DNA from 3 places in the Streptomyces sp. NPDC058008 genome. Region 1 is predicted to be linked to each of the others. Evidence: predicted binding sites of a transcription regulator. Region 1 holds the regulator's gene; each other region holds the start of a gene.

Region 1 (10,443 bases):
GATCTTGACCGTGAGGGTGCGCCGCGAGCGGATGCGGCCGTCACCGGCGCACTCGGGGCACGGGGTCGGCACGACCGTGCCGAAGCCCTGGCACTGCGGGCAGGGCCGCGAGGTCATGACCTGGCCGAGGAAGGACCTGGTGACCTGGGAGACCTCGCCGCGCCCGCGGCACATGTCGCAGGTCTGCGCGGAGGTGCCGGGGGCCGCGCCCTCGCCGCTGCAGGTCGTGCAGACGACCGCCGTGTCGACCTGGATGTCCTTGGTCGTGCCGAACGCCGCCTCGGAGAGGTCGATCTCCAGGCGGATCATCGCGTCCTGGCCGCGCCGGGTGCGCGAACGGGGTCCGCGCTGCGAGGCCGTGCCGAAGAAGGCGTCCATGATGTCGCTGAAGTTGCCGAAGCCGCCGGCTCCGAACCCTCCCGCGCCACCGCCGCCGCCCGAGGCGGACAGCGGGTCCCCGCCGAGGTCGTAGACCTGCTTCTTCTGCGGGTCCGACAGCACCTCGTAAGCGGCGTTGATCTCCTTGAACCGCTCCTGGGTCTTCGGATCCGGGTTGACATCCGGGTGCAGCTCGCGGGCGAGCCGACGGAATGCCTTCTTGATCTCGTCCTGAGATGCGTCGCGGCGCACGCCGAGTACGGCGTAGTAGTCCGTGGCCACTTACGACTCCGCCAGGATCTGTCCGACGTAACGTGCCACTGCGCGTACCGCTCCCATCGTTCCGGGGTAGTCCATGCGGGTCGGTCCGACCACGCCGAGTTTGGCGACTGCCTCGTCGCCCGAACCGTAGCCGACCGCGACGACGGACGTGGCGTTGAGGCCCTCATGGGCGTTCTCGTGCCCGATCCGTACGGTCATGCCCGAATCCGTTGCCTCACCGAGCAGCTTCAGCAGGACGACCTGCTCCTCCAATGCCTCCAGCACCGGCCGGATCATCACAGGGAAGTCGTGCCCGAAGCGGGTGAGATTGGAGGTGCCGCCGATGATCAGCCGCTCCTCCGTTTCTTCGACCAGAGTCTCCAGGAGGACGGAGAGCACCGTGGACACGGTTCCCCGGTCCTCGGATTCGAAGGACTCCGGCAGGTCCTGCACCAGTCGCGGGACGTCCGCGAAGCGTCGTCCGACGACCCGGCTGTTGAGCCGGGCCCGGAGGTCGGCCAGCGAGGTGTCACCGAACGGTGCGGGGCAGTCGATCATACGCTGCTCGACCCGGCCCGTGTCCGTGATCAGCACGAGCATCAGCCGGGCCGGAGCCAGCGACAGCAGCTCCACGTGCCGGACCGTCGACCGGGTCAGCGAGGGGTACTGCACGACGGCGACCTGCCTGGTCAGCTGCGCGAGCAGCCGGACCGTGCGGCCCACGACGTCGTCGAGGTCGACCGCGCCGTCGAGGAAATTCTGAATGGCCCTGCGCTCCGGCGACGACAGGGGCTTGACGCCCGCGAGCTTGTCGACGAAGAGCCGGTAGCCCTTGTCCGTCGGGATGCGCCCCGCACTCGTGTGCGGCTGCGCGATGAAGCCCTCGTCCTCCAGCACCGCCATGTCGTTGCGGACAGTCGCCGGGGAGACCCCGAGGCTGTGCCGCTCCGTGAGCGCCTTGGAGCCGACGGGCTCCTCGGTGCCGACGTAGTCCTGGACGATGGCGCGCAGCACTTCGAGTCTGCGTTCGCTGAGCACCGCGCACACCTCCAGCTGTGGTTCTCCGGCGTCTGCCTGGCACTCTGCGTGTTCGAGTGCCAGCAATCCCCCCGGTCAGTGTACGGGGGCGGGGTGGGGCCGGGGCAAGGGCGACCGGCCACGCCGTCACGGGACGGCGCAGGTCGTTGCCGATAGCGTCGCCCTATGGACGTCTCCTGGGAAGACTTCGGGTGGGAACGGCTGGGCCGGACCGCGGGGCGGCGCCGCCTGCCCGTCTGGGACGCGACCGCCGCACTGGTGGCCGGCGCGGACGGTGTGCTGCTCTACGACACGGGCTCGACGCTCCGTGAGGGCGTCGAGCTGCGGACCCAGGCGGAGGCGCTGCTGGGCCGGAGGGTGACGCATATCGCACTGAGTCACCCGCACTTCGACCACGTGCTGGGCACGGCCGCCTTCTCCGGGGCGGAGGTCTACGGGGCGGTCGGCACGGCGGATCTGCTGGGCCGGGGCGCCGGTGAGCTGCGCGCGGACGCGCTGCGGCACGGGATGGGCGAGGCGGACGCCACGGCCGCCACGGACGCGCTGGTGGCCCCGCGGCACCAGGTGAGCGGCGAGTGGACGCTCGATCTCGGCGGCGGGCTCCAGGTGCTGCTGGCCAACGTGGGCCCGGGCCACAGCGGCCACGACCTCGCGGTGCTGGTGCCGGGCTCCCCCGTCGTGGTGCTCTGCGGCGACCTGGTCGAGGAGTCCGGCGAGCCGCAGGCGGGCCGGGACGCGGTGCCCTCTCGCTGGCCGGCGGCGCTGGACCGGCTGCTGGAACTGGGCGGCGAGGACGCGCTGTACGTCCCGGGGCACGGGGCGGTCGTGGACGCGGCGTTCGTACGGGCGCAGCGCGACCGACTGGCCGTCCGCTTCGGCGTGTCGTGAACGGGCCGCCGTCTATCGTCGTGCCATGCGCAGCTACCAGCCGGACCTGACCCCGCCGTGGAAGAAGCCGGCCTCCGCCCCCGAGGTCCCCGCCGAGCAGGGCATGGTCGTCGAGGAGGCCGTCACCGGCTTCTGCGGGGCGGTGATCCGCTGCGAGAAGACGGCCCAGGGCCCGACGGTCACGCTGGAGGACCGCTTCGGCAAGCACCGGGTCTTCCCGATGGAGCCGCGCGGTTTCCTGCTGGAGGGCAGGGTCGTCACCCTGGTCGGCCCGTCGGCGGGCGGCCCCGTGCGCCCCTCCCGCACGGCGTCCGGTTCGGTGTCGGTCCCCGGCGCGCGGGCACGGGTGGCGCGGGCGGGCCGGATCTACGTGGAGGGACGGCACGACGCGGAGCTCGTCGAGCGGGTCTGGGGGGACGACCTGCGCATCGAGGGCGTGGTGGTGGAGTACCTGGAGGGCGTCGACGACCTCGGGGCGATCGTCCGGGAGTTCGCGCCCGGCCCGGACGCCCGGCTCGGTGTGCTGGTCGACCACCTGGTGCCCGGTTCCAAGGAGTCCCGGATCGCCGGACAGGTCACCGGCGAGCACGTGCTGGTGGTGGGACATCCGTACATCGACGTCTGGGAGGCCGTGAAGCCGTCGTCCGTGGGCATCCCCGGATGGCCGGCCGTACCGCGCGGCCAGGACTGGAAGACGGGCGTGTGCCGGGCGCTGGGCTGGCCGCAGAACACGGGGGCGGCCTGGCAGCACATCCTCTCCAAGGTCAGCTCCTACAAGGATCTTGAGCCCCAACTGCTCGGCAGGGTGGAGGAATTGATCGACTTCGTCACTCTTCCCGCCTGATGTACCGGACGGGTTGAGGAGGATCCGGTACCGATCCCCGTGAACACCTGCGCCGCACTCGCACCATCCGTTATTGAGGGATGACGGCGGGCCGGGCTCAGGGGAAGGCACGGGGGCGGATGACGCGCGAAGTGTGGCGGGGCAGTGCGGAGAACGAGGCGGCCTCCGCCGTCTTCCACCTCATGCAGGAGCTGATCGACCAGTACCGGGTCAACCGGCCGGTGATGCCCCTCGTCGTGGCGCAGGCCCAGGACGCGTCCGCCGGGCCGGAGGCCGACAGGAGGGTCGAGAAGATCGTCCGCCAGGTCCACCGGGCGAACCAGCTGCGCCGGGTCCCGGTGAGGCTCCTCGACGGCGGCGGCGACACCCCGTACGAGGCGGCGCTCTCCATGGTCCGCACCCTGACCGAACGCCCGTGGGAGACCAGGGGCACCTCCCAGTACAAGCCCTTCGCCTTCCCGCGCTCCCGGCTGCTCGCCGCGATCGAGCAGGCCACCGCCACGGTCGTCGCCCGGCAGGACCGGGGCTCCGCCCGCGAGCGCGACGAGCGGATCCTGGAACAGCTGGGCAGCCTGCGCTGGCGGGCGAGCCGGTCGGGGGGCAACACCTGGTGGGACTCGCTGCGCGCCTCGGTCCGTCCGGAGACCTTCCTGGGGGCCGTCTTCATCGCCGTGCTCAGCGTGCTGCTCGGCGAGATCGGCTGGGGGCCGACCGTCCTGGTGGCCGCCGCCGCCCTGCTCGGACTGGCGGTCGTACGGCTGTTGACGAGGGCCGCGCCCCCGCTGCTGTGGCTGCGCCGGGCCAGCAGATGGCTGGCGACCACGTCGTCCCTCGCCGCGTCGAGCACCGCGTATCCCTCCGACGGCTGGTCACGCTTCTCCCCCAGCGGTTCGTGGCGGGTGATCCGGGCGCGGGCCGCCGCCGTCGCGGAGCGGGTGGCCGACGCGGGGACGGGCGACGAGCACGCGCGCCAGTTCCACCTGGAGCTGCGGGTCCAGGCGCTGCTGGAGGACCTGCTGGACGGCTACCGGGCGCACGCCCCGGACTGGCGGCGCGCCAAGCGGACCGTCCCGCCGGTGGTGTTCCTGCCCACGGCCACCCAGGACAACGGCGGCGTCCTGCTCATCAACGCCATCAACAACGTGCGTTCCCGGCGCAGCGAGGTGGATCCGCTGCTGCTCCTGGCCTCCCTGCCGGCCGACCGCATCATGCGGCACACCCCGCCGCTGCCTCCTCAGCCGCCTGCGCACGCCGGGGCCAGTTCGGGAGCCCGCGCACGGTACGAGAGCTGGGTGGAGGCCCTGAGCGTCGGCCAGGCCCCGGCGGCGGCGGTGACGCCGGCCTGGGTGCTGCGGCTGCCCCTGCCCACCGAGCAGCTGACCCACGAGCACGCCTACCTCCAGCTCCGCACCCACCGGGTCCGCAGGACCTGGGCCTGGTGGGTGATGTCGGGGAGGACCGTCACCCTCGTGCTGGTCGGCGCGCTGCTGGGGACCTTCCTGTGGAGCCAGCACTGGAAGGAGACGTACTGCTACGGCCCGCTCGTCGGCCGCAGCACGGACGCGGTCAGGCTGGCCGGGCCCGGGGGCGCCGAGGAGTGCGTCGGCGTGGCGACGGTGCCCGGTGTGCGCTTCGCCGGGGGCAACACCCTCCAGCTGAGCGGGGCGGGCAGGGGCATCACCTTCGAGCGGATCGAGCAGGCGATACGGGAGCAGAACGCCAGGATCCAGCCGGACGCACCGCACGTCACCGTCGTCTACGCGGGCCCGCTCACCGGCACCGACGCGAACCGGGAGGACACCCGCAAGGGCCTGGAGGAGCTGACGGGCGTCTATCTCCACCAGCGGTTCGTCAACGACACGGCGAATCGTTCCGTCAAGCTCCGGGTCCTGACGGCCAACGGCGGCCAGGACATGCTGCGGCAGACGACGGCGGTCCGGAAGATCATCGAGGTCGCCCGGCGGGACTCCTCCGTGGTCGGCGTGGTGGGGCTCGGCCGGAACACGACGGACAGCGCGACGGCCACCGGGCTCCTCCAGCGCGCCGGACTGCCCCTGGTGGACACCACGAACTCCGGGAGCGACCTGGCCCGCGACTACCCGAACTACTTCGGGGTCTCCGCGACCGACGAGGAACAGGCCGACGCGGTCGGGCTGATCGCCGGACAGCTCGCGGACCGGCTGGACGATCCGCAGGCCGTCGTGCTGTCCCGGAACGTCGGCAACCAGGACAAGGACCGCTACACCACCGAGCAGCGCAGGGTCGGCCTGGAGATGCTGAAGGAGTCCGGCTTCACCCTGGTCTCCGACACCCGCTACTCCTTGTCGAAGGACGGCGGCTCCGCCAATCTCGACGGGCCCCTGCACACGATCTGCGGGGCGGAGCGCGTGCCCGACGCCCTGTACTTCGCCGGCCGGGTCGAGGACGTCAACACGCTGATGTCGGGCCTCGGGCAGACGGCCGGCTGCTCGGACCGGGCGATCACGGTCTTCACCGGCGACGACCTGGCCAAGGCACGCTTCGACGACGCGACGAAGCTGGCGGACAAGGTCACGCTCTACTACGGGGCCCTGGCGCCGATGAGCCGGGGCGGGGGCCGGGCGTTCTACGAGGACTCCCGCAAGGCGCTGGAACAGCTGCTGCCCGAAGGCCGGCGGCTGCCCGCACTGCCGAAGGAGCGCCCGTACGAGGACCAGCTGTTCGCGAGCGGGCAGTCGGTCATCTCCTACCAGGCGACCGCGGCCCTCTACGCCGCGGCGACCCGCGGCGACACCCCGCAGAGCGCGGCGGAGACCTGGGCGACGCTGTACTCGGTGGCCCTGCACGACATGCCGACCGGGACCGTCACCTTCCGGGGGACCACGCCCTACGCCGACCAGAAGGTGCACGGCCTGAACGTCGTCGAGGTCACCCGGCCGGGGCCGGACGCGCGGATCCGCGTCGTGTGCGGCCGGGCGGCGGGTGCCCGGACGGTGCTGACCCGCGCGGACTGCCCACTGCCCTGAGAGCCGGCCCGCTGCCCTGGGGCCGCCGCTGTTCCGTGGACCGCCCGGTGTTCCGTGGACCGCCCCGGTGTTCCGTGGACTGCCCCGGGGGGCTCGGTGCTGACCGGTGAGCCCGGAGCCGCCCGGTGCGCTCGGTGCGCTCGGTGACCATCCGGTGGGCTCGATGCTGACCGGCGCGCTCGGTGACCATCCGGTGGGCTCGATGCTGACCGGCGCGCGCTCCATGCTGACCGGCGCCGCTCCATGACATCCGGTGCGCTCCATGCTGACCGGCGCCGCTCCGTGGCGTCCGGCGGCGGACGGCTGCCGGGGGCGGCTCCGTACCGCCGGGGAGTGGGCGACGGCTGCCGGGTGACCGGCGCCCCGCGCGAATGCTCCGTACGCTGCCCGGACCCCGCGCGGGGTCCGGCCCGGGTCCGGGGCCGGGCGCTCAGTCCACCAGGTCCCGCACCACGGCGTCGGCCAGCAGCCGGCCCCGCAGCGTGAGGACCGCGCGTCCCTCGCCGTACGGGCCGGGCTCCAGCAGACCGTCCGTCACCGCGCGCCCGGCCGCCGCGAGGCCCGCGGGGGCGAGCAGGGACAGGGGGCAGCCCTCGACGAGCCGCAGTTCCAGCAGGATGCGCTCGACCCGCCGGTCCTCGTCGGCGAGCACCTCTCTGCCCGCTCCGGGCGAGCGGCCCTCGGCCAGGGCCTGCGCGTAGGCCCCGGGGTGCTTGACGTTCCACCAGCGCACGCCGCCGACATGGCTGTGCGCGCCCGGTCCCGCGCCCCACCAGTCGGCCCCGCGCCAGTACAGCTCGTTGTGCAGGCAGCGGCCCTCGGGGGTGCGGGACCAGTTCGACACCTCGTACCAGGAGAAGCCCGCGGCGGCCATCGCCTCGTCGGCGATCAGATAGCGGTCCGCGTGGACGTCGTCGTCCGTCATCGGGACCTCACCCCGGCGGATGCGGCGGGCGAGCTGGGTCCCCTCCTCGACGATCAGCGCGTACGCGGAGACGTGGTCGGGGCCCGCGCCGATCGCCGCGTCCAGGGAGGCGCGCCAGTCGTCGTCGGACTCACCGGGGGTCCCGTAGATCAGGTCGAGGTTGACGTGCTCGAACCCGGCCTGACGGGCCTCGGCGACGCAGGCCTCGGGCCTGCCGGGCGTGTGGGTGCGGTCCAGGACCTTCAGGACGTGCTGCCGGGCGCTCTGCATGCCGAAGGAGACCCGGTTGAAGCCTCCCTCGCGCAGGGCGGCGAGGTACGCCGGATCGACGGATTCCGGATTGGCCTCCGTGGTGATCTCCGCGTCCTCCGCGAGCCCGAACTCCTCGCGGATCGCCGCGAGCATCCGGACGAGGTCGGCGGCGGGCAGCAGTGTCGGCGTGCCGCCGCCGACGAAGACCGTGCGGACCGGCCGGGGATCGTCGCCGAGCACCTTGCGGGCCTGGCGGACCTCCTGGACCAGATGGGCGGCGTAGTTGTCCCGGGAGGCGAGCGCACCACCGGAACCGCGCAGCTCGGTCGCGGTGTAGGTGTTGAAGTCGCAGTAGCCGCAGCGGGTGGCGCAGTAGGGCACGTGCAGGTAGAAGCCGAGCGGCCGTCCGACGGCGCCGTCCAGGGCATGGCGGGGCAGGGCCCCGTCGTCGGGCACGGGCTCACCATCGGGCAGTACGGAAGGCATACCGTCCATTGTCACTCGCCGGCCGAGCTGCCCCGCACCGCCGTGTGCCGTCCCCCGTCGACCTGGATCACCAGCATGGCCAGGTCGTCGTCGGGCGGGCGTTCCGCGAAGGCGTGCACGGCCCGCTTGATCCGGTCGGCGATCCCGGCGGCGGGAAGCCCCGCGCAGCCCGCCAGGACCCGTGCGAGGCCGTCGCCGTCGTCGAACATCAGCCGCCCGGAGCGCCTCTCCGTCACCCCGTCGGTGACGCAGAGGAGGCTGTCGCCGGGTGCCAGGTCGAAGCTCTGGCTGACGTACGCCACGTCCTCGACGATGCCGAGCAGCACCTGCGGCTCGGCGGCCGGGCGTACGGTGCCGTCGGGGCGCAGCAGCAGCGGGAGCGGATGGCCGGCGCTCGCCACGGTGCAGCGCACCCCGCCGTCCGGGAGCGGCACGAGGTCGCCGTACAGCAGGGAGAGGAAGCGGGACTGGGAGCCGTCCTGGATCTGTTCGCCGCCCTGGAGCTGCTGGCCGCCGGCCGCCGCGACCATGAGGGCGGCGGCCTCGGCGGCCTCCATGGCGTCGTCCAGGAGGAGCCGGTTGAGCCGGTCGAGCACCTCGCCGACGCTGAAGCCCTCCCGGGACAGCAGGCGCAGCCAGGGCCGGGCGAGACCGGTGACGACGGCGGCCTCGGGGCCGCTGCCCTGGACGTCCCCGAGCACGAAGCACCAGCGGCCGCCGGGGCACGGGAAGAGGTCGTAGAAGTCGCCGCCGACCACGCCGTCGTCCCCCGGCTCGTAGACCAGGGCGCTGGTGACTCCGGGTATGTCGGCGACCTTGCTGGGCAGCAGGCCGCGCTGGAGGATCCGGCTGATGGTGGCCTGGCGGGTGTAGGCGCGGGCGGCGCCCACCGCGAGGCCGACCCGGCGGACGAAGTCCGCGAGGAGGGCGGCGACCTCGTCGGGGATGCGGTCGGTGCCCTCACGGCCCACCAGGACGGCGCCGAGCGTGCGCCCGCCGGAGACGATCCGGTGGGCGAGCGCGGCGCCGGAGACGCTCTCACGCTCCGCCGTGGCGCCGCCGGGCCAGGGGATGGGCACGGGACCGGTACCGACGCTCCCCGGCAGCCGGAGCGGCTCCTTCTCCAGGGCGGGGCGCAGCAGCGCCGTACGGGACTCGTCGCTGTGCCAGACCCCGGCGAGGCGGGGCACGGCCGACGGGCCGCCGCCCTCGCTCTCCAGCCATATCGCGCACCAGTCCGCGAGCCGGGGCACGAGGAGCGGGCCGGCCGTGGACGCCACCAGGTCCTCGTCGAGCTGGCCCGCGAGGAGGACGGACGCCTCGGCGAGGAAGGAGGGCCCGCCGCCCCGGGCCCAGCCCGCGTCGTCACGCGCGGCGTGCGCCCCGCCGGGAACGAGGATCCCGCCGGGGCGCGGGCCGCGCCCGAGGGCGTCGCCGGAGGCGGCCTGGGGGTCGGGCAGTCCGTACCGGTCGTCGCCGGGCAGGCGGGCCCAGACGGTCTTGAGCCCGGTGCGGTAGGTGATGCCCCAGGATTCGGCGAGGGTGGCGACGAGTTGCAGTCCCCGGCCGTACTCGGCGGGGTCCGGGCGCTCGGCACGGCCGTCGCGCACCGAGCGGGCCGGATGGTGGTCGGTGATCTCCAGCACCAGCGCGGCGGGCTCGGGGCCGGCCGAGTCCTCCAGCCTGAGGAGCAGCTCGACCGTCGTACCGGCGTGCACGACGGCGTTGGTGACCAGTTCACTGGCCACGCTCAGGGCGTCGTCGGTGAGCCGTTCGCCGAACTCTCCGGCGGAGGGCAGGCCGAGCCCCGTCCAGTCGGCGAGGGCGGCCCGGACGAATCTGCGGGCCGCGGCCGACGCCTGCGGGATTCCGGGCAGGCTCGTACGGGCGACCGGACGCGGGTCGCCGTCCTGGCCTGCGACGACGGTACCGGGACGCTGGACGATGTCCCGCTGCAAGGGAATGGGCCCCACGGTGCGGCTCCTGACAGTCTCGCGAAACGCCGCTGACGTATCCCGACAGAGTGACAGACCGGGCGCGCCCATAAGCGCCGAGTGACGTAAGTGGCCGCGGCCGGAAACGAACGGGCCGGGCCCGGCGTGCGCTCGCGCACTCACCGGACCCGGCTCCCACGTGCTCCTGCGTGCTCCCCCGGCCGGGCGGCCGGGCCGTCGGGCCTCGCCGGGTGCCGTCCACACCCGGCGCGAGCCGGCGTACGGGTCCGTCCACGCCCCGCCGGAGCCCGCGTACCCGTCCCGTCCACGTCCGGCCGGGACCCGCGTACCCGCTCCGTCTACGCCTCGCGGGAACCCGCGTACATGTCGTCGATGAGGTCCTTGTACTCCCGCTCGACGACCGGCCGCTTC
Region 2 (10,443 bases), on a different contig from region 1:
CGCAGCTGCGCCGTGCGGTAGATCGCCGCCGCCATCCGGCCGAGGGCCTGGCCGTCCTGGTGCCGGTGCTTGCGCACGCCGACGTCCACCTGGGCCAGCGCGTCCAGTCCGGCCGTGTGCAGCGCGTCGACGAGCAGGCCCAGCTCGACTCCGTAACCGACCGGGAAGGGGAGGCGTTCCAGCAGGGAGCGGCGCACCGCGTACTCGCCGCCCAGCGGCTGGACGAATCCGGCCAGTCGGGGCCAGTGCAGGTTGAGCAGCGGGCGGGCCACCAGCTCGGTCACCCGGCCGCCCTGTCCGGCGGTGTCGCCCAGCGGCCGGTCGTACATGGCCTTGACGAACTGCACCTGCGGGTCAGTGAGCAGCGGGCCGACGATCCCGGACACGAAGTCCGCGGAGAAGTCCCGCAGGTCGGCGTCGACGAAGCAGACGATGTCCCCGCCGGTCACCAGGAGTGACCGCCACAGGACCTCGCCCTTGCCGGGGAGCGCCGGTATGCGGGGGAGTACGGAGTCCCGGTGCACCACCCGGGCGCCGGCCCGGCGCGCGACCTCGGCGGTGGCGTCGGTGGAGCCGGAGTCGATCACCACCAGTTCGTCGACGAGCCGGACCTTCTCCATCAGCTCGCGCCGGATCTCCGCGACGATCTCGCCGACCGTCGCCTCCTCGTTCAGCGCGGGCAGGACGACGCTCACGCGCGAGCGGTGCGGATCCCTCGCCCGAGCGGCCGTGAGGCGGTCGAGCGGGCGGTCGGCGGCTGACCAGGAACGCCTGGTCAGCCAGCGTTCCACCTCTTCCAGCACGGTCGATACTCCCTGTATGTGATCCATCTCGCGGTTCGGACGACTATCTCAACCGTCCAGTGCTTCGGTTACAGTCTTGAACAACGCGGATGACCCTCGCATGTCGGGGTCGGTCCGCGAAAAAACGCCCGGATCCATGGTCCGGTGCCATAGCGCTCATCCAGAGGGACTGAGGGAACGGCCCGTTGAAGTCCCGGCAACCCTCCTGCCGACCGCGAGGTCACGGTGGGGAAGGTGCCAATTCCGTCTTGTGGCGAAATACGTCGCGAGGAAGATGAGGAGAAAGGGCCTCCGCCATCATGGCCGTGCAGACAGTTGCAGCGAACACCAATTCTTCCGCCGTGGACCTCGGTCCCGCCGCGGCACTTTCCTGCCGCGAATGCGGCGAGCGTTTCGATCTCGGCCCGATCTTCGCCTGCGCGTCCTGTTTCGGGCCGCTCGAAGTGGCGTACGACCTGCCGAGCGGCTCCCCCGAAGAGCTGAAGAAGCGCATCGCCGAGGGACCGGACAACATCTGGCGTTACGCGCCGCTGCTGCCCGTCCCCGCCGACGTCGCGGACAAGCCCAACATCAACCCCGGTTTCACGAAGCTGGTCAAGGCGGACAACCTCGCCCGCGAGCTGGGCGTGACCGGTGGTCTGTACGTCAAGGACGACTCCGGCAACCCGACGCACTCCTTCAAGGACCGTGTCGTCGCCATCGCCGTCGAGGCCGCCCGCGCCTTCGGGTTCACCACCCTCTCCTGCTCCTCCACCGGCAACCTCGCCGGAGCGGTGGGCGCCGCCGCCGCCCGCGCCGGCTTCCGCTCCTGCGTGTTCATCCCGCACGACCTGGAGCAGGGCAAGGTCGTCATGGCCGCGGTGTACGGCGGTGAGCTGGTCGGCATCGAGGGCAACTACGACGACGTCAACCGCTTCTGCTCGGAGCTCATCGGCGACCCGCTCGGTGAGGGCTGGGGCTTCGTCAACGTCAACCTGCGGCCGTACTACGGCGAGGGTTCCAAGACCCTGGCGTACGAGATCTGCGAGCAGCTCGGCTGGGAGCTGCCCGACCAGCTCGTCATCCCCATCGCGTCCGGCTCACAGCTCACGAAGATCGACAAGGGCCTCCAGGAGCTGATCAGGCTCGGTCTCGTCGAGGACAAGCCGTACAAGATCTTCGGTGCGCAGGCCGAGGGCTGCTCCCCGGTTTCCACCGCGTTCAAGGCCGGTCACGACGTGGTGCGCCCGCAGAAGCCGAAGACCATCGCCAAGTCCCTGGCGATCGGCAACCCGGCCGACGGCCCGTACGTCCTGGACATCGCCCGCCGTACCGGTGGTGCCGTGGAGGACGTCGACGACGAGCAGATCGTGGACGCCATCAAGCTGCTCGCCCGCACCGAGGGCATCTTCGCGGAGACCGCGGGCGGGGTGACGGTCGGCGTGACGAAGAAGCTGATCGACGCCGGTCTGCTCGACCCGTCCCTGACCACCGTCGTGCTGAACACCGGTGACGGGCTGAAGACGCTCGACGCGGTCGCACCCACGACCGGCCTGTCGGCGACGATCCGGCCCAGCCTGGACGCGTTCCGCGACGCGGGCCTCGCCGCCGCCTGACCACCCGAGACCGAAGGAAGGCATCCACATGAGCGTCAAGGTCCGTATCCCCACCATCCTCCGCACCTACACGGGCGGTCAGGCCGAGGTCCCGGCCGAGGGCGCGACCCTCTCCGAGGTCCTCGCGTCCCTGGAGCAGAACCACCCGGGCATCGGTGCCCGCGTCCTGGACGACCAGGGCAAGCTGCGCCGCTTCGTCAACGTGTACGTCAACGACGACGACGTGCGCTTCGAGGGCGGCCTGGACGCGGCCACCCCGGACGGCGCCGGCGTCTCGATCATCCCGGCCGTCGCCGGCGGCTGATCCGCCCGGCGCCCCGCCGGCCGACACGCAGTGAACAGAACGGCCCCCTCCGTGAGAGAAACGGAGGGGGCCATTCTGCATGGTTGAGCACGGTACAGTTGGGGAAGTCCCCGCAGCTGCCCGCCGCCACCCGCATATGAGAATGCGCCCGGCCGCGACAAGAAGCAGCCAAAGTAAGCGAACCCCTTGTGGCATAAGTGGCCTTTGTCAGGCCCGACTTGCCCGGGAATCCAATGAATTCCCCCTATGCGGGCAGTTGTCTGTGCCCAGAATTCTCGTCCGATTGACCTGTTGCAGAGGGCAGTTGGGCAGATACATTCGGCCGCGGTCGACGCGTTCCGGCGCACGCCACCCTCTCCTGTCGGAGGGTGACTTCTGACCCGGGCCCGCGAAGTGCGGTCTCGTGCAAGGGCCAGTAATAGGGGAGTTGGGCATGGCTCAGGGCACCGTCAAGTGGTTCAACGCGGAGAAGGGGTACGGCTTCATCGCGGTCGACGGTGGTGCGGATGTTTTCGTCCACTACAGCGCGATCCAGATGGACGGGTACCGCACCCTCGAAGAGGGTCAGCGAGTTGAATTCGAGATCTCGCAGGGCCAGAAGGGGCCGCAGGCGGACATGGTCAAGCTCGCCGTCGGCTGAGCTCGGCACGGTCGGCCAACGACGCTACTCACACACGCGGGGCCCGTACCTCCCACCGGGGGAACGGGCCTCACGTGCGTCTCCGTGCCCCTCCCGCCGCCTGCGGCGACGCCCCGCGGTTGTCCACATCCCGAGGGGGACGCTTGCACTCGCAGGGGTCGAGTGCTAATCATTGGCGTTAGCACTCTCCAGGTGAGAGTGACAGAACTTGGACCGGGCCGGTGAGGCCCGCAGGCTCGGTGGGGCAAGGAACCGCCGAGCACGCAGGCCGTCCGTCGCGGGCGCCTCTCGGTCCGGAGCAATCCACCCCTGTCCGGGAGGACCACTTCACATGGCCAAGATCATCGCGTTCGACGAGGAGGCACGGCGCGGTCTCGAGCGCGGGATGAACCAGCTCGCCGACGCCGTCAAGGTCACCCTCGGCCCCAAGGGCCGTAACGTCGTCCTCGAGAAGAAGTGGGGCGCGCCCACGATCACCAACGATGGTGTTTCCATCGCCAAGGAGATCGAGCTCGAGGACCCGTACGAGAAGATCGGTGCGGAGCTGGTCAAGGAGGTCGCCAAGAAGACGGACGACGTCGCCGGCGACGGTACGACCACCGCCACCGTTCTCGCCCAGGCGCTCGTCCGCGAGGGCCTGCGCAACGTCGCCGCGGGTGCCAACCCGATGGCTCTGAAGCGTGGCATCGAGAAGGCCGTCGAGGCCGTGTCCGCCGCGCTGCTGGAGCAGGCGAAGGACGTGGAGACCAAGGAGCAGATCGCTTCGACGGCCTCCATCTCCGCTGCCGACACCGAGATCGGCGCCAAGATCGCCGAGGCGATGGACAAGGTCGGCAAGGAAGGCGTCATCACCGTCGAGGAGTCCCAGACCTTCGGTCTGGAGCTGGAGCTCACCGAGGGTATGCGCTTCGACAAGGGCTACATCTCGGCGTACTTCGCCACCGACATGGAGCGTATGGAGACGTCGTTCGACGACCCGTACATCCTGATCGTCAACTCCAAGATCAGCAACGTGAAGGACCTCCTTCCGCTGCTCGAGAAGGTCATGCAGTCGGGCAAGCCCCTGCTGATCATCGCGGAGGACGTCGAGGGCGAGGCTCTGTCGACGCTGGTCGTCAACAAGATCCGTGGCACCTTCAAGTCCGTGGCCGTCAAGGCTCCCGGCTTCGGTGACCGCCGCAAGGCCATGCTCGGCGACATCGCCATCCTCACCGGTGGCACCGTCATCTCCGAGGAGGTCGGTCTCAAGCTGGAGAACGCCGGCCTGGACCTGCTCGGCAGCGCCCGCAAGGTCGTCATCACCAAGGACGAGACCACGATCGTCGACGGAGCGGGTGACAGCGACCAGGTCCAGGGCCGCGTCAACCAGATCCGTGCCGAGATCGAGAACTCCGACTCGGACTACGACCGCGAGAAGCTCCAGGAGCGCCTCGCGAAGCTGGCCGGCGGCGTGGCCGTCATCAAGGCCGGCGCCGCCACCGAGGTGGAGCTCAAGGAGCGCAAGCACCGCATCGAGGACGCGGTGCGCAACGCCAAGGCCGCCGTCGAGGAGGGCATCGTCGCCGGTGGTGGCGTGGCTCTGCTCCAGGCCTCGGCCGTCTTCGAGAAGCTCGACCTGACGGGCGACGAGGCCACCGGTGCCAACGCCGTCAAGCTCGCGCTGGAGGCCCCGCTCAAGCAGATCGCCGTCAACGGTGGTCTCGAGGGTGGAGTCGTCGTCGAGAAGGTGCGCAACCTGCCGATCGGTCACGGCCTGAACGCCGCGACCGGCGACTACGTCGACATGATCGCCGAGGGCATTCTCGACCCGGCGAAGGTCACGCGGTCCGCCCTGCAGAACGCCGCGTCCATCGCCGCGCTCTTCCTCACCACCGAGGCCGTCATCGCCGACAAGCCGGAGAAGGCCTCCGCGGCTGCTCCGGGCGGCATGCCGGGCGGTGACATGGACTTCTGATCCTCGGATCAGCAGCTCCAGGCGGTACCCGCAGTATCCGTACGACGCCGGCCCCCGGGATTCGTTCCCGGGGGCCGGCGTCGTACGTGCGTCCCCGCCCCTGCGGGACCGGCGCTCCCGGCCACGGCGGTACGGAGGGACGGCGGTACGGCCTACGGCGGTGCGGCGGTACGGAGGGACGGCGGTGCACCGGGCGCGGAGCCGTGCCCGAGCCGTGGCGGCTGATGCGCGGGGGAGCGGCGGAACCGTGCGGCCCACCCCGCGTGTCATCCCTGCCCGTCGTTGTCCGGCTCCGGCTGCCGCTGTCGCCCCCCGGCCGTCCCGCCACAACCACCGCCGCGCGGTGATCCGCTGCGGGAGCGGCGAAAGTGGACGCAAAAAAGTGACGTGCTCTTGCATCTGGCCAGCAGTCACGCGAAATCTTCTCGCATGACTCTTGTGGTGGCGTTCCCGCGCGCCCTACCGTCTCCTCACCTTCCGAGAGAAACGGGCATGCGATGTCACGTCACATCACGGTCGCCGCGCTGACGGCCGCCGTTGTCGGACTGGGGGCGCTGACCGGCGCTCCCGCGGCGCAGGGCGCTCAGGGGGAACGGGCTCCCGCGCCGGTGGTGACGCGCGCGGGTCTCGATCCCGCGCTGGTGGCCGGCCGCGGCGCCGAGGTCCCCTTCGCCGAGCAGGAGGCGGAGAACGCCGCGACGAACGGCACGGTCATCGGCCCCGACCGCACCGCCTACACCCTGCCCGCGGAGGCCTCGGGCCGTAAGGCGGTCAGGCTGGTGCCCGGCGAACACGTCGAGTTCACGCTGCCGAGGGCCGCCAACGCGATCACGGTGCGCTACAGCATCCCTGACGCCCCGGGCGGGGGCGGTATCACCGCCCCGCTCGACGTCGCGGTCAACGGCAAGAAGCGCTCGACCATGACGCTGACCTCGGAGTACTCCTGGCTGTACAACCAGTACCCCTTCACCAACGACCCCTCGGCCGGGCTGCTCCAGCCCGGCTGGTGGATCACCGAGTGCGCCTGCGTCCCGAGTGGGACGACGCCCGCCCCCGTGATCGCCAAGCCCTTCCGGCCGAGCCACTTCTACGACGAGCAGCGCCTTCTGCTGGGGCAGAGGTACCGCGCGGGGGACACGGTCCGTCTGACGGTTCCGGCAGGCAGCCGGGCCGCCTGGACCGTCATCGACCTGCTCGACTCCGAGCTCGTGGGCCTCCCGCACGTCGAGCTCCGGGCGGCGAACGCCCTGCTGTTCGGGGCCGATCCCTCGGGGCGCCGGGATTCCGCGGACGCGATGGACCGGGTGATCGCCTTCGCCAAGCGCAAGAACCTGCCGGTGTACGTCCCGCCGGGCACCTACCTGGTCAGCCGGCACATCGTCGTCGACGACGTCACGATCAGGGGCGCGGGGAGCTGGTACACGAAGTTCAAGGGCCGGGAGACCGCCCTCGCTACCCCGACGCCGGACGGTTCGGTCCACACGGGGGTCGGCTTCTACGGCAAGGACGCGGCGGACGGCGGCAGCCGCGACGTGCACCTGTCCGGCTTCGCCATCGAGGGGGACGTGCGCGAGCGCATCGACACCGACCAGGTGAACGGCATCGGCGGGGCGATGAGCGACTCCTCCCTCACGGGCCTGCACATCCGCCACACCAAGGTCGGCATGTGGTTCGACGGCCCGATGTCGAACCTGAGGATCACGGACAACGTCATCGTCGACCAGATCGCGGACGCCATCAACTTCCACGGCGGGGTGACCGGTTCGGTGGTCTCCCAGACCTTCGTCCGCAACTCCGGCGACGACGGCCTCGCCATGTGGTCCGAGAAGCGCGCCAACACGGGCAACACCTTCTCCCGCAACACGGTGCAGAGTCCGGTGCTCGCCAACGGCATCGCGGTCTACGGCGGTACGGACAACACGGTCTCCGGCAACCTGGTCGCCGACCCCGTCCGCGAGGGCAGTGCCCTGCACGTCGGCGCCCGCTTCGGCGCGGAGGCGTTCCGGGGGCGGCTCGACCTCACCGGCAACACGACGGTCCGGGCCGGGACGTACGAGCTGAACTGGAGGATCGGCCTGGGGGCCATCTGGTTCTTCGCCCTCGACCGGGACATCGACGCCGACATCAGGGTGACCGGGAACCACTTCCTCGACAACACCTACAACGCGATCATGCTGGTCACCGACTGGCCCGTGAAGGACACCTACGAGATCCGGGGCGTGCACTTCAAGGACATCAGGGTGGACGGCACGGGGACGTCCGTGGTGAGTGCGCGTGCGGCGGGCTCGGCGACCTTCGAGAACGTGGACGCGCGCCACGTCGGGGCCGTGGGCGTCAACAACTGCGGGGCCTTCAACTTCACCCCCGCCGGTTCGGAGTTCACCCTCGTCGACCTCGGCGGCAACGACGGCGGGGGCACGGCGGGCGACTGGCTGGCCCCCTGGCTCCTGCCGAACACGCTCACCTGCGACGACCGCCCGCCGGTGGTCGCGCCGCCCGCGCCCGGCGCCTGGTGACACCACGGGCCGGGGCGGTCACCCCCGGAGGCTCACGGGCCGGGGTGGGCACCCTCAGGGGCTCACGGGCCGCGGTCGCCGACGGCCGCACCGCCTGAACAGGGGGCGGGGCCGGTACGGCATCGGACCGTGCCGGCCCCTCAGGGGCGCCCGGCAGCGTGCTGTCCCGTCCGGCCCCGCGCCCGGTCGGTCCGGTCCGGGCGGGGGACGAGTGCCGCCCGGACGGTCGCCATCCGCTCCCGGACCCCGTCGGTGGGGACGCTCCCGGGCGGGGGCGGCGGCAGGTGCGCGCCCTCGCCCCGGCAGGGGCCGCACAGCCCGCCGCGCAGCGCCTCCGGGCTGCCGGGCGCACGGCACTCGCCGCACTCCAGGGCGCGGATCGTGGCGGAGCGCGGGCCGGGGACGGGGCGTTCGGGGGGCAGCTTGTCGATGAGGCGGCGCCTGATGAGGGACGCGGCGTGGTGCACGGTGGCGGGCAGCCCGTGGGTGAGGGCGCGCAGCGTCTCGTCCTCGGTGGCACCCCGCTCGAACCACGCGCCGACCTGCGGCTCCAGGCTCGCGCACTCCGCCGCCGACAGGCTCAGCGCGGGCACCGTACGGCCCAGGGCGGCCAGCAGGACGAAGGCGCGGGTGCGCGTGGGCTGCCGCCGTGTCTCCTGCGGTACGTCGCCCCGGATGAACGCCGTCCACCAGTCGTCCTCGCGCGCGGTGCGGGAGAAGAACGTCCGGGTCACCCAGAGCATGACCTCGTCGGTGGCGACGCACTCGCTGCCCCGGCGCAAGTGCCCGGCCGCCTGGAGCCTGTTGAGGGCGGTCCGCAGGGCGCACTGCCCGTACGGGAGCCACTTGGCCAGTGTCTTGACGGAGATGTCGGAGCCGTCGGGCAGCCGGTCGATGTAGGTGGCGACGGCCGCCTCGCGGGGCGGCAGATGCGAGAAGTCGCGCTCGCCGCGCGGGCGTTGGTCCGGGGCGGAACGTTTGCCGTAACCGGGGTTCGCCATCGGGTGCGGAGGCTCGTACGGGGTGTGGGGGGCAGCACTAAGCTGGTCGGCAGCCATCAGATCGGTGTCCTGTTCAGTCGATCTCGTTGGTCAGACCCCTGTCCGGTGTTGGTGCACCGGCGGGGGTCGCTGTCGTTCGGCACGCTAGAGCGTCGCCACGGTCCGTGGCAACTCGATCACAAACGGTCAACTCGGCAGGTGGGGAGGGTGGGTGGGCGGGAAGAGGTACACCACCCATTCCTCCGGAAGAGCGCTCGGACTCCAGGGCTTGAGCTCCGGGAGGTCAACCCGTGGAGACGCCCGGCCCCCGATCGGATGAGGTGGGGCGGACCGCCGGGCGTGGCGCGGCACGGGATCTCAGGATGACCGGTGGCGGCGCCCTGGCCGGCAGGTCCCGGGGCGGGAGCACCCGCATGCCGCCGACCGATCCGCGCGGGGAGCGACCATGGCGAACGAGCTGAAGTACGGCGACAGGATCCACCTGCAGAACGGCTACGACGGCTGGACGGGCGGCTACCTGGACACCAACGGCCACAGCGGCGACTCCGGCGGCAAGTACGCCGTGTCGACCGCCGAGTCCCCCGTGCGCGGGGAGGGGACCGGCACCTGGGAGATCCTCTCGCCGTCGGGCAAGGCCACCGGTGCCCCGGTGGTCAGCGGTGACGTGATCCAGCTGCGCAACCTCTACGGCGGGGACGGCGGTTACCTCGACACCAACGGCCACGCCTCCTCGGACCAGCGCAACGCGGGCGCCAGGTACAACGTCTCCACGTCCAAGGACAGGGACCGCGCGCTCGGCTCGGGCACCGGCCGCTGGCGCGTCACCGCCCGGACGTCCACGCCCGCCGACGGGAGCATCCGCCCCGGCGACGTCATCCACCTGTGGAACATCTACGCCGACAACGGAGGCTTCCTGGAGACCAACGGCGTGGGTCCGGCCGCCGGGAAGTACGACGTCTGCACCAGCGCCTACTCCAACCGCGCCGCGGACGTGGCGGACTGGAGGGCCCAGCGCCCGTAGCCGGGCCGGAGCCCGAACGCCCGGTGCCGGGGCCTGCCGCACCTCGCGCGGGCCCCGTACACCGTCGTGGTCCGGTCCACGCCGCGCCCGGCCGGGCGGGCCGAGCGGCGGCTCCGCGCCCCTCCCGCCCGCCCGCCCCGTTCGCTTGCCGCCCCGTCCGGGCCGCCTGCGCTCAGCGCGTCCGGACGGGGCGGGGCACGCGCTTGCCGACGTCCCGCAGCTTGTCGGGGTTGGCCACGTTGTGGATGGCGGAGATCCGTCCCTGGGCGTCGAAGTCGAAGGTGACCGTGGAGATCACGCGGTCCGGCGCGCTGAAGACCAGGCCCGTCCCGCCGTTGATCTCGGCCAGCTCGGCCCTCATGTCGGCCGGATCGACGCCCTGGTAGGAGACCGTTCCCATCGCGGCGAACCAGGAGGCCACCGTGGCCGCGCCCACGACCGGGCGCAGGGCCTGGCGGACCTTGCCCCCGCCGTCGGTCCACAGGGTGACGTCCGGTGACAGCAGCTCCATCAGGGCGTTCATGTCCCCACCGGTCGCGGCGGTGAAGAACCGCTCGGTGGCGTCGCGTTGCCGCGTACGGTCCGCCGTGAAGCGCGGACGCCGGGCCG
Region 3 (10,443 bases), on a different contig from region 1:
GGCCGGCGTTCTCGGCGATCCAGCGGAGCGGCTCGACCGCGGCGCGGCGGACCACCGCGACACCCGTGGCCTCGTCGCCGGTCTTGCCGAGGTTGCCCTCGAGGACCTTGACGGCGTGGACGATGGCGGAGCCACCACCGGAGACGATGCCCTCCTCGACCGCGGCGCGGGTCGCGGAGATGGCGTCCTCCAGACGGTGCTTCTTCTCCTTGAGCTCCACCTCGGTGGCCGCACCGACGCGGATCACGCAGACGCCGCCGGCCAGCTTCGCGAGGCGCTCCTGGAGCTTCTCGCGGTCCCAGTCCGAGTCCGTGGACTCGATCTCGGCCTTGATCTGGTTGACGCGGCCCTTGACGTCGGCGGAGTCGCCGCCGCCGTCGACGATGGTCGTGTCGTCCTTGGAGACGGTGACGCGGCGGGCGGTGCCCAGCACCTCGAGGCCGGCGCCGTCGAGCTTGAGGCCGACCTCCTCGGCGATGACGGTCGCACCGGTGAGGGTGGCGATGTCGCCGAGCATGGCCTTGCGGCGATCACCGAAGCCCGGGGCCTTCACCGCGACGGCGTTGAAGGTGCCGCGGATCTTGTTGACGACGAGGGTGGAGAGCGCCTCGCCCTCGACGTCCTCGGCGATGATCAGGAGGGGCTTGGAGGCGCCGGCCTGGATGACCTTCTCCAGCAGCGGGAGCAGCTCCTGGATCGAGCCGATCTTGCCCTGGTGGATCAGGATGTACGGGTCGTCGAGGACGGCCTCCATACGCTCCTGGTCGGTCACCATGTACGGGGACAGGTAACCCTTGTCGAAGGCCATGCCCTCGGTGAACTCGAGGTCCAGACCGAAGGTGTTGGACTCCTCGACGGTGATGACACCGTCCTTGCCGACCTTGTCCATCGCGTCCGCGATGAGCTCGCCGACCTGCGGGTCCTGCGCGGAGAGCGCGGCCACGGCGGCGATGTCGGCCTTGTCGTCGATCGGGCGGGCGGTCGCGAGGAGTTCCTCGGACACGGCCCTCACCGCGGCGTCGATGCCCTTCTTCAGGGCGGCCGGGGACGCGCCCGCGGCGACGTTGCGCAGGCCTTCGCGGACGAGGGCCTGGGCGAGCACGGTGGCGGTGGTGGTGCCGTCACCCGCCACGTCGTTGGTCTTGGTCGCCACCTCCTTCACCAGCTGGGCACCGAGGTTCTCGTACGGGTCGTCGAGCTCGACCTCGCGCGCGATGGTGACACCGTCGTTGGTGATGGTGGGAGCGCCGAACTTCTTGTCGATGACGACGTTGCGGCCCTTCGGGCCGATCGTCACCTTGACCGTGTCGGCAAGCTTGTTGACGCCGCGCTCAAGGGCGCGACGGGCGTCCTCGTCGAACTTCAGAATCTTCGCCATGGGCTGAGCTGTCCTCTCAAACGAACTGCGCCCCTCGCCGCCCGGCTAGTTATTTCGCAGGGGGCCAGGGGCGCAGAACACAAGCAAACGTGGGTGAATTACTTCTCGACGATCGCGAGAACGTCGCGGGCCGAGAGGACGAGGTACTCCTCGCCGTTGTACTTCACCTCGGTGCCGCCGTACTTGCTGTACAGGACGACATCGCCGGTCTTGACGTCGAGCGGAAGGCGCTCGCCGTTCTCGAAGCGGCCCGGGCCCACGGCCAGGACGACGCCCTCCTGGGGCTTCTCCTTGGCGGTGTCCGGAATGACCAGGCCGGAAGCCGTGGTCTGCTCGGCGTCGAGCGGCTGGACCACAATGCGGTCCTCGAGCGGCTTGATCGCAACCTTGGAGCTGGTGGTCGACACGATCCGGTCTCCCCCTTCGGAGATCTCACGGGGTTTAACAGTCTGTGGGGTGGCGACCAGGTGGATCCGTCGTCGCGGGTGCCGGACCTGCCCTGTCGCGCGGTGGTGCTGGCACTCTCCCTCGGGGAGTGCCAGCACTGAGACTATGACCGCGATTAGCACTCGGTCAAGCGGAGTGCCAATTCACCACCCTCGCGTGGCGCCGTGGGACCGGCGCACGCCCGGACAACGCGGGAGACCGCCGCGGTGTTCCGGCCCGCGTACCGGTGCGGACGGGGCGTCGCACGCGCCGGCCCGTCCGCACCGGTGCGCCTCAGACGTAGTCCTCCAGCCTGGCCACCGCGTACCCCTTGTCCGTGACCGTCTTCATGACGTTGCGGATCATGTCGGCCATGGACCCGTCCCAGTCCTCGCGGCCGCGGAAGTGGGTGAGGATGATGTCACCGGGGTGCAGGTCCTGGTCCCACTCGCGCCACTCCATGTGGTCGGGGAACGCCTCGGCCGCCCACAGGGGGACGGCCTTGATGCCGCAGGACTCGGCGACGCGCAGGGTGTCGCCGTTGTAGTTGCCGTACGGCGGCCGGAAGAGCGTGGGCCGCTTCCCGAAGTGCTTCTCCAGCTTCTCCTGCTCGCCGCAGATCTCCCGGCGCTGCTCGGCCTCCGAAAGCCCGGGGAGGTAGCGGTGGTTGAGCGTGTGGTTGTTGAGGGAGACGCCGCGGGTCTGCATGTCCTTGAAGTAGCCGTAGTCGTCGCTCACCTCGTAGTCGCTGAGGAAGGCGCTGTACGGGATCTTCAGCTCGGTCATCATGCGCAGCAGTTCGGGGTCCTTCTCCGCCCCGTCGTCCATCGTCAGGAAGACGATCCGCTCCTTGGTGGGCACGGTGGTGAAGACCGGCGGCAGCTTCTCCCCGCCCTCCACCTCGAACCCGTCGCGGGTGGTGACGTGCGGCCGGACGGCGGGCGGCGGAGGGGCGACGAGCGGGACCTTCGCCAGGCCCCACTTCTTCGCCGCCACGACACGGGCGGCCTGCTCCTGCTTCAGCAGCTCGGCCTCGGCCTCCGCCGCCGCGGGACCCGCGGGCGGGGCTGCGGCACCCTGCTGTCCCCCGGCCTGCCTGTCCGGACCGGCGGCCCCTTCGCCGGAACCGCCGGCGCACCCGGACGCGGCGGCGCCGGCGAGCAGGGCGACGAGGATCGCGCAGGCCGCTCTGTGGCGCTTCGCGGTGACTTTTTCTTTTTGTCTTACTAGTTGCATGGCGCCGCATCCTGCCACCGGGGCACCGGCCTCCCGCCGCGACACCTCCGGCGGGCCCGGCACGTCGCCCGGCTGGCTCACAATGGACCGGTGAACGCTCTTCCCCCCGCCGGCCGGACCGACCCCGCCGACCCGCTCGCCGCCTTCGCCGCCCTGCGCACCCCCGAGGGCACGGCGCTCCTGGACGAGCTGCGCGACCACGACCCGGCCAGGGAGCTGGCGACCGCGACCCGGCTGCGCCGCACGCATCCCGCCGCCCTCGTGTCGGCGGCGCTCGGCCAGGCGCGGCTGCGGCAGCGCGCGGTGGCGAAGTTCGGGGAGACGGACGCGTACCGCATGTTCTTCACCCCCGACGGCGTGGAGCAGGCGACCCGCACCTCGGTCGCCGCCTACCGCGCCGGCCGGTTCGCGGAGCGCGGTGTGCGGAGCGTGGCCGACCTGTGCTGCGGCATCGGCGGCGACGCCATCGCCCTGGCCCGGGCGGGCATCGCGGTCCTGGCCGTGGACCGCGACCCGCTGACCGCCCAGGTGGCCCGCGCCAACGCCGAGGCGCTCGGCCTCCAGGACCTCGTCGAGGTGCGCTGCGCCGACGTCACCGGCATCGACACCTCCCCGTACGACGCCGTCTTCGTCGATCCCGCGCGGCGCGGCGGGCGGGGCCGGATCTTCGACCCCGAGGCGTACTCCCCGCCGCTCTCCTGGGCGACCGGGGCCGCGCTGAAGGCACCCCGCGCCGCGCTGAAGATCGCCCCCGGCGTCCCGCACGAGGCGATCGGACCGCAGGCCGAGGCCGAGTGGATCTCGGACGGCGGCGACGTGAAGGAGGCCGTGCTGTGGTTCGGCGAGGGCTTCACCCCCGGCGCGTTCCGGGCGACGCTGCTCCCGTCCCGCACGACCCTCACCTCGGACGGCCCGCTCCCGGCCCCGCCGGTCGGCCCGGTCGGCCGCTACCTGTACGAACCCGACGGCGCCGTCATCCGCGCCCATCTGGTGGCCCGCGTCGTGGAGCGGTGCGACGGCCGGCTCGTCGACGAGACGATCGCCTACGTCACGAGCGACACGGCGTACTCCTCCGACGAGACGGTCGCGTACGAGATCACCGACCAGATGCCGTTCAACATGAAGAAGCTCAAGGCTCTGCTGAGGGAACGCCAGGTCGGGGTGCTGACCGTCAAGAAGCGCGGCTCGGCGGTCGAACCGGAGGAACTGCGGCGGAAGATGAAACTCCAGGGGCCGCACGCGGCGACCGTCTTCCTGACCCGGGTGGCCGGGGCGCCGACGATGCTGATCGGGCAGCCGGTGAAGCGGCCCTGATCAGCCCTCCGCCGCCACCCGGGGGGCCGCCGGAGCCCCCGCGAGCACCCGGAGCACCCAGCGGCGGTGGGCGAACGCCTTGACCAGGCCGGTCAGTCCGGTGAGCCAGGCCAGGAACCCGAGCCCCATCAGCCAGGTCACCAGGCCGTACGTCTCCTGGCCCGCCCTGGCGGTCGCCGGGACCGCGACGCAGCCGAACAGACCCGCCGCGCAGAGCACGGACGACAGCAGCAGCCAGGCGAGGCTCGCCCGCGGCCGGCGCAGCCGCCCGTCCCGCTCCGGGTCGCGGTCCAGAGCGCCCCACGCCACCAGCAGCCGGTGTGCCCGCAGGTCCCTGAGCACACCGACGACCAGCAGGACGCAGGCGGGCACCAGTACGGCGGCGCCCGCGGCGAGGAGGATCACTCCGGGCACCGCGCCGAGGGCGTCGGAGGCGTCCTCGAACGTGAGCAGCGCCGACCCCACGAGGGACCAGCCGAGCGCGGCGGTGCCCGCCCACGTCCACAGGGCCCCGAGCCGCCCGGGCCCGAGGAACGACCTCACCAGTTCACCCAGTACGACCGCCCGGTCGCCCAACAGGGCGTCCCGGTCGGGCCAGGTGCGTACTCCCACGGGCGGAGGCGGGGGCGGAAGCGGTGAACGGCTGGGCATGGCCCAGACATTAACCGAGTCCGCGCGCGCCTCCGGGCGGTCGGACGGTACGGAGGATCAGGCCAGCGGGTACGACGTCCGGCCGGACACCTCGTCGATCTCGTCGTGCGCCTTGGTGAGCAGCTTCATCGCCAGTTCGTTGAGCGCGCGTGCCCCGGCGATCTCCTCGCCCACCCGTGGCTGCCGCGAGTCGGCGGGGTGGCGGCTGGCATAGCCGTGGGCCCGCACCTCGGTCCCGTCGCTCAGCCGTACCATCGCGGCCGCGCGGGTCCGATGGGTGTCCTCCTCGAATTCGAGCTCGACATGCCATCCGACGGCAGTCTCCATCATGACGGTCACCTCCCGGGATCTCCTGTTTCCAGGGTGCGCCCGGCGCCCCGCCCGCGCACGGCGTACGGAGGGCGCCGCGGGAGCGGTGGCTCAGGCGTCCAGCAGGGCCCGCACGTCCAGCTTCCGCATGCCCATCATGGCCTTCATCGCCCGGTCCGCCCTGGCCCGGTCGGGGCCGGAGAGCAGCTCGGGGAGCGCGCGCGGGACGACCTGCCAGGACAGGCCGTACTTGTCCTTCAGCCAGCCGCACATGCTCTCCTCGCCCTCCTCGGTGAACCGCGCCCACAGCCTGTCGACCTCCTCCTGGCCGGCGCAGTCCACGCTCAGCGAGACGGCCTCGCTGAAGTGGAAGTGGGGGCCGCCGTTGAGAGCCAGGTACTCCTGGCCCGCGAGGACGAACTCCACGGTCAGGACCGTGCCGGTGCCGCCCGGTGCCGCGTCCGTGTTGCGGGTGACCTCGACGATGCGGGAGTCCCCGCCGAAGACGGAGACGTAGAACTCGGCGGCGTCCTCGGCCTGGTCGTCGAACCACAGACAGGGCCTGATCTTCTGCATGGTCGCTCTCCTCCACTCGGCCCGGTGCGTCACGGACGCTGTGCAAGGTAGACCGCCGGGAGGCCCGGAACTCATCGGGACACGCGCCCGGCCGCCCCCGGGCCGCGGAGGACCCCGGTCAGCCGGCCGCCGGGCCGCGGAGGACCCCGGTCAGCCGGCCGCCGGGCCGAGGGACTCGAAGCGCCACCGGTGGACGGGGCGGGTGATCAGGCCCGCGTCCGGTTCCGGCAGTTCCGGCAGCTCGTCGTCGTACTCCGCGTCCCACCAGGTCAGCACCAGCACCCGGTCCTGCGGGGCGCGCAGCAGCTCGCTGCGCAGCGGCTCCCGGACGAGCTCGGCCGCGCGGGCCCCGGCCCACTCCAGCAGTTCCGCGCCCCGGCCCCGCGCGGCGCGGGCCTCCCACATCAGGGCGACGGTCATGAGTAGAGGTTGTCCTTGCTGATCTCGTGCACGTGGTCGTGGCTGTGCGCCCCGGGGACATGGGTCTCGGTGACCGGCAGCGAGGAGTCCGCGGAGAGCTCCCAGTCGGAGGCCGGGCGGTTGCGGGCCACCATCTCCGCGCCGAGCGCGGCGACCATCGCCCCGTTGTCCGTGCAGAGCCCCGGGCGGGGGACCCGCAGCCGGATCCCGGCCTTCCCGCAGCGCTCCTCGGCGAGTGCCCGCAGCCGGGAGTTGGCCGCGACGCCGCCGCCGATCATCAGGTGGTCGACGCCCTCGTCCTTGCAGGCCCGGACGGCCTTGCGGGTGAGGACGTCCACGACGGCCTCCTGGAAGGACGCGGCCACGTCGCGGACGGGCACCTCCTCGCCCGCCGCGCGCTTCGCCTCGATCCAGCGCGCCACGGACGTCTTGAGCCCGGAGAACGAGAAGTCGTACGCGGGGTCGCGCGAGCCGCTCAGTCCGCGCGGGAAGGCGATCGCCTTCGGGTCGCCCTCCCTGGCCAGCCGGTCGATGACCGGCCCGCCGGGGAAGCCGAGGTCCAGCACCCGGGCGATCTTGTCGAAGGCCTCGCCCGCCGCGTCGTCGATGGTCGCGCCCAGCGGCCGTACGTCCTGGGTGATGTCCGGGGCCAGCAGCAGCGAGGAGTGCCCGCCGCTCACCAGGAGGGCCATGGTGGGCTCGGGCAGCGGTCCGTGCTCCAGCTGGTCGACGCAGATGTGCGAGGCCAGGTGGTTCACCCCGTACAGCGGCTTGCCCAGGGCGTAGGCGTACGCCTTGGCCGCGGAGACGCCGACGAGCAGGGCACCGGCGAGCCCGGGGCCTGCCGTGACCGCGATGCCGTCGAGGTCGCGGGCGCTGATCCCGGCGTCCTTCAGCGCGCGCTCGATGGTCGGGACCATCGACTCCAGGTGGGCGCGGGAGGCGATCTCGGGGACGACGCCGCCGAAGCGGGCGTGCGTGTCGACGCTGGAGGCGACGGCGTCCGCGAGGAGCGTCGTCCCGCGCACGATGCCCACGCCGGTCTCGTCGCAGGAGGTCTCGATACCGAGTACGAGCGGTTCGTCAGCCATCAGTCTGTCTCTGTTCCTTGTACGGTCAGGCGCATGACGAGTGCGTCGATGTTGCCCGGCTGGTAGTAGCCCCGGCGGAATCCGATGGGTTCGAATCCGAAGCGTTCGTAGAGCTTCTGGGCGCGGGTGTTGTCGACCCGGACCTCCAGGAGCACGGCGGCGCACTCCAGGGCGGTGGCGTGCCGGAGCAGGTCGGTCAGCAGTTCGGAGCCGAGGCCGCCGCCCCACCTGCGGTGGCTGACCGCGATCGTCTGGACGTCGGCGAGGTCGCCGGCCGAGGCGAGACCCGCGTAGCCGACGATCCGGCCGTCGGCGGGGTCCTCGGCGACGACGTAGTGGTGGGTGGCCCGGGGCCCGCGGGTGCGGGCCAGTTCGGACCAGAACATTCCGGCCGACCAGGCGTCGTCGGGGAACAGTTCGTGCTCCAGCTCCAGCACCGGCTCGATGTCCCACCAGCGCATCTCGCGGAGCACTGCGGTCGCGGTGGTCACTTGGGGGTGACCACCTTGTAGTTCTTGGGGACCTGGGCGTCGGGCCTGCGCAGGTAGAGCGGCTGCGGCGGCAGCAGCGCGGTGCCGGCGGCCAGCCGTTCGACGGCGAGCGCGGCGAGCGCCGCGGCGGAGACGTGCTCGGGTCCGCGGGCGTCCGGGAACGCCCCGGGGTAGAGCAGCGCGCCGGCGCCGGCCACGGGCAGTCCGGCGAGCCGGTCCTCGATGTCGGCGGGCCGGTCGACGGAGGGTTCGCCGTCCCGGGTGCGGAAGTCCGCGTACCGCGCCCAGTAGACCTCCTTGCGGCGCGCGTCGGTCGCGACGGCGAAGGGGCCTTCGAGGCCGTCCAGTCCGGCGGCGTAGGCGAGGGCGTCGAGGGTGCACACCCCGTGCACCGGCACGGAGAGGGCGGAGCCGAAGGCAGCTGCGGTGACCAGGCCGACGCGCAGCCCCGTGTAGGGGCCGGGGCCGGCCCCGACGGCCACGTCGGTCACGGCGTCGAGCCCCACCCCGGCCTCGGCGAGCACCCGGTCGACGGCGGGCAGCAGCAGTTCCCCGTGCCTGCGGGCGTCCACCTGGCCGGTCTCGGCGACGACGGAGGTCCCGTCGTGGAGGGCGACGGTGACGGCGGGGGTGGCGGTATCCATGGCGAGCAGCAGCACACCAACAGCCTACGGCTCCGCCGACCCGGCCACGGCAGCCCGTGCAGCGTCCCGGTCTCCCTGTCCGCTGCTGGTACCGTCGCCGGGTATACGCGTGTACGACATACATGCTTGTACGACATACGACGAGCAGCAGGTGAAAGGGGATCCCACGGTGGCAAGGGGCAGCTCGGGAATCGTGGCCGGGCTCACCGCCGCGGCGGTGGCCGCGGTGTGTTTCCTCGCCTACCAGGCGTCGGCGAACGCGCCCGACTCGGTCGCCGTCCCCACGCCGGGGGCCACCGCCACCGCGAAGGCGACCCCCACCAAGAAGCCCGAGGCCACGCGGGAGCCGCTCGCGGTCCCCGCGGACTCCGACACCGGCGCCCGCGTCGTGTACGCGCTGAAGGACCGCCGGGTCTGGATCGTGGACGAGGCGGAGAAGGCGCTGCGGACGTTCGCCGTGATGCCGAGCTCGGTGAACCCGCTGCCCGGCGTCTACGGCGTGACCTCGCGCTCCGGGACCATCAAGGGCTCGGACGGCGTCATGATCGAGCACGTGGTGCGCTTCGCGAGCGTCGACGACGTGTCCATCGGCTTCAGCGCCGCCCAGGACGGTTCGATGAAGAGCCCCGACCCCACGATGAGGACCGGCGGGGTGCGGATGGGCCGGCCCGACGGTGACGCGCTGTGGACGTTCGCCACGATCGGCGCGAAGGTCGTCGTCGTCCCGTAGCCCGTCCTGCCGCTCCCCGGCCACGGGCCGGGGATCAGGCCGCGTCGCGTCCCGCGTCCTCCGTGTCGCCCTCGTCCGCCGGCTCGTCGCGGGGCGGCGTGGAGACCGCGCTCGCTGCCGCGCCGGCGGCGAGCAGGTCCTTCATCGACACCGCGGACACCGACGGCGGTTCCGGCTGCGTCGGCTGCGGACGGGCTTCACGCTCGGGTGCCGGCATGGATGCCTCCTCGGGCTCGTCGAGCGACGTGGTTAGGTAGACCTAACCAGGCCTCGTACCCCATGTGACCACGACGGGGCTCCCCCGCGCAACATTTTACCGACGCCTTGTCGGAAAGTGTCGGGAAGCGGGGGCGCGGACTTCCGCTCGGGCGGGCGGTCCCGTCGCGTCCTCAGCGCCCGGCCAGCTCGGCCCCGAGGCCGGCCCAGCGGGCACCGATCCCCACCAGGGTCACCGTGCGGCGCTCGTCGTCGGTGTCGCCGACCGCGCGGTCGATCACCACCCGCAGCCGGTCCTCCGACAGCTCCTCGACCTTGCCGTCGCCCCACTCCACGACGACCACCGACTCCGGCAGCGAGACGTCGAGGTCCAGATCCTCCATCTCGTCCAGGCCGCCGCCCAGCCGGTACGCGTCGACGTGGACCAGGGCGGGGCCCTCGCCCAGCGGCGGATGGACCCGGGCGATCACGAAGGTGGGCGAGGTGACGGCACCCCGCACCCCGAGGCCCTCGCCCAGGCCACGGGTCAGGGTGGTCTTGCCCGCGCCGAGCTCGCCGGTGAGCATCACCAGGTCACCGGGGGCCAGCACACCGGCGATCCGGCGGCCCAGCTCCTTCATCTCTTCGGGGGACTCGACGGCGACGTCCAGGGTGACGGTGCCCGGTGCGACGGTGCCGGCCACCGGGCCGTTGTGCGCTGCTTCCATGCCGACCAACGGTAGAGGATCAGCGCGCCTCGGCGGGAACGGCTCCGATCCGCACCAGCAGGTCCGCGAGCCGGTCGGTCACCGTCTCCGGGTGCTCCAGCATCACCAGGTGCCCGGCGTCCGGCACGATGACCAGCTCCGCGTCCGGGAGCTCGTCCGCGATGGCCTCGCTGTGCGAACTGGGCGTCACGAGGTCCTTGTCACCGGCCAGGATCAGCACCGGGATCCCGCGGAACGCGGGCAGGGCCGCGCTC

The links. Region 1 encodes HrcA, which represses chaperone genes, less so after heat shock. Its sites were predicted from a motif close to TTNGCACTCNGNNNNNCNGAGTGCNAA; they were not measured.
Region 2: the regulator HrcA is predicted to act here: its motif matches at 3,485-3,511, upstream of groL (chaperonin GroEL).
Region 3: the regulator HrcA is predicted to act here: its motif matches at 1,941-1,967, upstream of groES (co-chaperone GroES).

The regions. Positions count from the first base shown of each region.
Region 1 is NZ_JBHVQX010000007.1:224,094-234,536, forward strand. Features, by position in the region: gene dnaJ (molecular chaperone DnaJ) at 1-660, opposite strand, end outside; gene hrcA (heat-inducible transcriptional repressor HrcA) at 661-1,677, opposite strand; gene ACFVS9_RS09800 (MBL fold metallo-hydrolase) at 1,843-2,565, shown strand; gene ACFVS9_RS09805 (DUF3097 domain-containing protein) at 2,591-3,409, shown strand; gene ACFVS9_RS09810 (ABC transporter substrate-binding protein) at 3,529-6,414, shown strand; gene ACFVS9_RS09815 (hypothetical protein) at 6,521-6,661, shown strand; gene hemW (radical SAM family heme chaperone HemW) at 6,845-8,077, opposite strand; gene ACFVS9_RS09825 (SpoIIE family protein phosphatase) at 8,089-10,050, opposite strand; gene ACFVS9_RS09830 (AMP-dependent synthetase/ligase) at 10,371-10,443, opposite strand, start outside.
Region 2 is NZ_JBHVQX010000005.1:174,011-184,453, forward strand. Features, by position in the region: gene ACFVS9_RS06955 (glucosyl-3-phosphoglycerate synthase) at 1-803, opposite strand, end outside; SAM riboswitch class I at 957-1,084, shown strand; gene thrC (threonine synthase) at 1,103-2,398, shown strand; gene ACFVS9_RS06965 (MoaD/ThiS family protein) at 2,427-2,702, shown strand; gene ACFVS9_RS06970 (cold-shock protein) at 3,136-3,342, shown strand; gene groL (chaperonin GroEL) at 3,674-5,296, shown strand; gene ACFVS9_RS06980 (glycosyl hydrolase family 28-related protein) at 5,794-7,812, shown strand; gene ACFVS9_RS06985 (hypothetical protein) at 7,953-8,870, opposite strand; gene ACFVS9_RS06990 (hypothetical protein) at 9,259-9,834, shown strand; gene ACFVS9_RS06995 (RNA polymerase sigma-70 factor) at 10,007-10,443, opposite strand, start outside.
Region 3 is NZ_JBHVQX010000018.1:73,202-83,644, forward strand. Features, by position in the region: gene groL (chaperonin GroEL) at 1-1,378, opposite strand, end outside; gene groES (co-chaperone GroES) at 1,477-1,785, opposite strand; gene ACFVS9_RS19740 (polysaccharide deacetylase family protein) at 2,099-3,040, opposite strand; gene ACFVS9_RS19745 (methyltransferase domain-containing protein) at 3,131-4,354, shown strand; gene ACFVS9_RS19750 (hypothetical protein) at 4,355-5,005, opposite strand; gene ACFVS9_RS19755 (DUF1876 domain-containing protein) at 5,063-5,335, opposite strand; gene ACFVS9_RS19760 (VOC family protein) at 5,426-5,890, opposite strand; gene ACFVS9_RS19765 (hypothetical protein) at 6,041-6,310, opposite strand; gene tsaD (tRNA (adenosine(37)-N6)-threonylcarbamoyltransferase complex transferase subunit TsaD) at 6,307-7,401, opposite strand; gene rimI (ribosomal protein S18-alanine N-acetyltransferase) at 7,401-7,892, opposite strand; gene tsaB (tRNA (adenosine(37)-N6)-threonylcarbamoyltransferase complex dimerization subunit type 1 TsaB) at 7,889-8,536, opposite strand; gene ACFVS9_RS19785 (hypothetical protein) at 8,706-9,266, shown strand; gene ACFVS9_RS19790 (hypothetical protein) at 9,301-9,483, opposite strand; gene tsaE (tRNA (adenosine(37)-N6)-threonylcarbamoyltransferase complex ATPase subunit type 1 TsaE) at 9,656-10,189, opposite strand; gene ACFVS9_RS19800 (alpha/beta fold hydrolase) at 10,209-10,443, opposite strand, start outside.